DNA from 2 places in the Streptomyces sp. Ag109_O5-10 genome. Region 1 is predicted to be linked to the other one. Evidence: riboswitches for the same ligand, from Rfam matches in the RefSeq annotation. Region 1 holds a riboswitch; the other holds the start of a gene.
The links. A riboswitch is a leader RNA that binds a small molecule or an ion and turns the genes downstream of it on or off. The one in region 1 is predicted to bind cobalamin.
Positions count from the first base shown of each region.

Region 2: it holds a riboswitch for cobalamin, as region 1 does, so the genes downstream of both, BLW82_RS30165 (prenyltransferase/squalene oxidase repeat-containing protein) here and BLW82_RS33060 (cobalamin biosynthesis protein) in region 1, are expected to answer to the same signal.

Region 1 covers NZ_FNTQ01000001.1:7,255,556-7,257,732, forward strand. The annotation lists gene BLW82_RS33055 (cobyric acid synthase) at 1-420, opposite strand, end outside; gene BLW82_RS33060 (cobalamin biosynthesis protein) at 417-1,367, opposite strand; cobalamin riboswitch at 1,468-1,608, opposite strand; gene BLW82_RS33065 (hypothetical protein) at 1,765-1,992, opposite strand; gene BLW82_RS33070 (inorganic phosphate transporter) at 2,011-2,177, opposite strand, start outside.
Region 2 covers NZ_FNTQ01000001.1:6,616,962-6,619,138, forward strand. The annotation lists gene BLW82_RS30160 (SCO2322 family protein) at 1-139, opposite strand, end outside; gene BLW82_RS30165 (prenyltransferase/squalene oxidase repeat-containing protein) at 142-1,365, opposite strand; cobalamin riboswitch at 1,477-1,607, opposite strand; gene BLW82_RS46360 (hypothetical protein) at 1,649-1,852, opposite strand; gene BLW82_RS30175 (antibiotic biosynthesis monooxygenase family protein) at 1,936-2,177, opposite strand, start outside.

The DNA of each region.
Region 1 (2,177 bases):
CGCCGGACTGCCCGCCCCCTCACAGATCACCGCGTCATACGTGCCCCGCAACTCGGCGAGACAGTCGAGCACGGTCCCGAGCAGCTTCTGCTGCCGGCCGCCGTGGTACCCGCGCGCGCTCAGCTCGCCGACGGGCTTGCCGAGCAGCACGACCTGACTGCTCTGCTCGCCGCCGGGCTTGAGCAGCACCGGGTTCATCAGCGCGGTCGGCTCCACCCGGCAGGCCTGCGCCTGCATGGCCTGCGCCCGCCCGATCTCGGCACCCTCACGCGTGACGAAGGAGTTGAGGGACATGTTCTGCGCCTTGAACGGCGCCACCTTCACGCCCTGCCGCACCAGCCACCGGCAGATACCGGCGGTGACGACACTCTTCCCGGCGTCGGAGGTGGTACCGGCCACGAGGAGACCGCCGTTGTTCATGACGCCCTTCCCGGGAGCGATCCGCGCAGCAGCGCCCCCGCCGCGCTCACCCCCAATGCCAGCCATCCCACCCGCCGCGACAACCGCACCGCCCGTTCGATGTCCGCGACCTGCACAGCCCGCCCCTCCCCGTTCAGCACCGGCCGGTGCTCGATCCGCCCCCCGTACGACAGCGTCCCCCCGAGCCGCACCCCCAACGCCCCCGCGAACGACGCCTCGACGGGCCCAGCGTTGGGACTCGGATGCTTCACCGCATCGGCCCGCCAGGCCCGTACGGCCCCCTGCCGGTCGTCCCCGGCCACCGCGGCCAGTACGGCGGTGAGCCGTGCCCCCGGCCACCCGGCCACGTCGTCGAGCCGCGCGGAAGCCCACCCGTAGCGCCGGTACCGGGGCGACCTGTGCCCCACCATGGCGTCCAGGGTGTTGACGGCCCGGAACCCCAGCAGCCCGGGGACGCCCCCCACGGCTCCCCACACCAGTGCGCCCACGACCGCGTCGCTGGTGTTCTCGGCGACGGACTCCACGACCGCACGGGCGATCCCGCCGGCGTCCAGGGCCTGCGGATCCCGTCCGCACAGATGCGGCAGCCGGGCACGGGCCGCCTCGACGTCACCCGCCTGCAGGGCCCGCCCGATGGTCTGGGCCTCACGGGAGAGCGAAGTGCCCCCGACGACGGCCCAGGTGGCGGCGGCCGTGAGCGCGACGGACGCGACGGCGGACGGGCGTACGACCCGCTGCGCCGCGGCACCCAGCGCCACGGCACCCCCGGCACACACGGCGGTGTGCAGCGCGCCCCACCCGCGGTGGTCCCGCCACAGCACCCGCTCCACGGCCCCGGCCGCCCGTCCGAACACGGCGACCGGATGCCCCCGGCGCGGATCGCCGAGCAGCAGATCACCGAGAAGACCGGCGGCGGCGCCGTACGCGAAGACGCGATCGGCACCCATCGGCTCAGCCGGCCGCGGGGTCGGGGACGGGCCGGGTACTCAACCTCGATCGGCAGCCGCGCATGGCGTTATGTCCTCACTCAGGGTGTCCGCGCCCTGGTTCGACGAGACCGGCGGTGGGAGTTCCTGGCTTCCGGGGATTGCTCCCCCGGTGACAGTGGCGGGACCGCGCCGGATTCACACCGGCTTCCTCCCTTGCCGCCGTACATGGCTCCGGAAGTCCACCACGCCCCCGGAAGACCCGTCAACTTGCCTTTGACCTGCGAGGGGAGTGTGTGGGAAGGCCCACACCGAGTGTCCGGCGGGGCCTGTGGGGTATGCGGAAGGCTCCTCTCCTGTCGGACGGAGAGGAGCCTTCGGAGCTCCGACGAGGCCCTTTGCGGCGGGCCTTCGGGTGTCAGGCCTTCGCCACGATCAGGTGGATGCCGTACGCCACCGCGGCCGCGCAGGCGGCGAAGCAGAGCCAGGCGGCCGTCACGGCCAGGGCCGCGGATCCGCCCTGGGCGGTGGCGCGTTCGCGGGCGGAGAGGCCCTTGATGCCGAGGGTGAAGAGGGCCACCAGACCCACGGTGGCCACGAGGCTGACGCCGAAGACGGAGCCGATGGCTGCCCAGTCGATGTTCATGTCGGATCTTCCTCGGGGTCAGACGGTGGCGGCCGGGTCGGTCGCGGGAGCGGCCGGGGCGGAGGCAGGGGCGGGGATGGTGGCGGTCAGGCCGTCCGTGACCGTGACCGGGCCCGCGGGCGGCGGGGTCACGGCGGCGATCGCCGTGGTCACCACGCCGGCCGGTTCCTCGGTGCCGACGACGT
Region 2 (2,177 bases), 640 kb from region 1:
TGGCGTACGTCCAGCGCGCGCCGTTCCGCTCCCAGAAGGACCAGTAGCGGTAGCCGGTGGCCGCCGCCGGCCCCGCGGCCGTCGCGTACAGCGTCAGCGCGGCCAGGAGCAGCAGCCCCGCACGGCGGACCGCGGTCACGGTCACAGCTGCCGCTGCTTCCGGCGGCCGCTGAACAGGAAGCCGATGCCGATACCGGCGACGAGCCCGGTGCCGACGATCCACCACACGCTGTTGCCCGACTTCTTCCCCTCGTTCTTCGACTCGGCGTGCTGCGCGGCAGCCGCCCGCGGGGCCGGTCCCGTCGCGTTCAGCGCCGTCACCAGGTTCGTCCCGCCGAAGTCACGCGGGTCCGCGCCCATCGCGTGCGCGGCGAGGATCAGTTCGGCGTAGGCCGCGGGCCCGCTCTGCTCCGCCCACGGCGCGGCGTGCGCCTCCAGCCAGGCGTACGGCTTCTTCGCCTGCCCCGTCCAGCCCTGCGCGGCCAGGGCGACGACCGCGTCGGCGGTGTTGCCGTAGTCCGGCTGGGGCTTGGCACCGGCGAGCGCGGAGACGAGGTGGCCGCTCTTCGACATGGCGTCCGCCAGGTACGCGGCGCCGTTGCGGGCCACCTCCTCCCGCGTGGGCGTCCTGCCGGAGCCGGCACAGGCGGGACCCGTCGCCCGGGCCTTGCCGGCCGTCGTCACGAACCCCTTGCCGAGGGCCCCGAGCACCCCGGCCGCGGTCGCGTCCGCGTTGGCGGCCAGCTTCCCCTGCTTGTCCGGCTGGTAGGCGAGGGCGCCGCCGCCGTCCTGGCCGCAGGGGAGGGACCACTTGGCGAGGAGGTCGTACGGCGACCTGTCCGCGCTCGCGCCGGCCGCCGCGAGCGCGCCGACGACCACGCCGGTGGAGTTGGTGTCGCTGGGCGAGCCCGGGGTGTAGCCCCAGCCGCCGTCCTTGTTCTGCACCGACTTCAGCCAGGTCACCGCCCTGGTGGCGGCGGCGTCGTGCCCGCCGGCCGCCTTCAGCGCCTGTACGGCGGCGGCGGTGCTGTTCGTGTCGACCGTCACCTTGGCGTCGCAGGCCGCCGTCGGCTCGGCGCGGAACGCGGCGAACGCGCCGTTCGCGCACTGCTGCCCGGCCAGCCAGTCCACCGCCTTCGCGGCCGGGGTCACCCCCACCGCGCGCTGGGCCAGCAGGGCGAGGGACTGGCGCCAGACGCCGTCGAACCTGGGGTCCGCACCGCCGTACAGCCCCGACGGGCGCACCGTCGACGCGGACGGCGACGGGGACGTGGTGCCGGCGGCCAGCGCGGTCGTCGCGGGCATGGCGGCACCGATGACGGCGGTGGCGGCCAGCGCCCCGGCGGTGCGGCGGAGGACGGTCATGGTAGGCGGATGCCTCTCCCTGCGGGGAGCCGGGCAGCGCGGGAGAAGACCCCGGCGGCTCGGCTCCGTAAACCTCGACGGTGCCGTGCGACGACGGGCGCCGGCGCACATGAGCCGATCAACGTCCCGGGCGCGGCGGTCCGGCTTGCCACGGGTAGGTGGCTCACGGTTGCGGGTCAGCGCCGGAATTGCACCGGCTTCCCCCCGTACGGGTGATGACGACCTGGCTACCTTACCGGCCGCCCCGGGGAAGCTGAGAGGGGGCTGTGCCGGGACCGCTTCGTCAGGGTCGCGCCCTGACGGAGACACTGCTCGGGGCGGGGCGTTCGGCCGACGTGTACGAGGTCGGCGGGGCGTGGGTGCTGTGCCGGGACCGGGACGGCTGGGGGGACGCGGCCGCCGAGGGCGCGGTGATGGCGTACGTACGGGAGCACGGGTACCCGGCGCCCCGGGTGCGGCCGACCGGGTCCCGTACCGAACTGGTCATGGAGCGGCTGTCCGGGCCGGCCCCGCTGACGGCACTGCCGGCGGGGGAGGCGGCTCGGAGTGCTGGACGCGGCGGAACGCCTTCTAGCGTTCCGGCGCCGCGTCCGCGGCCTGCCCCCGCGTGAAGCCGTGGCTCCGTTCCACCTTCGCCACGTGCAGGGTGTAGCTCTCGTACCACTCGGCCCGCCCGCGCCGCTGCGCCGCGCGGTGCTCGGCGTCGGTGCGCCACCGCGTGAGCGCGTCGGCGTCGCGGAAGTACCCGACGGTGATGCCCAGCCCGCCGGGGGTCTGCGCGTGGTCCATCCCCAGGTACCCGGGGACGTCCT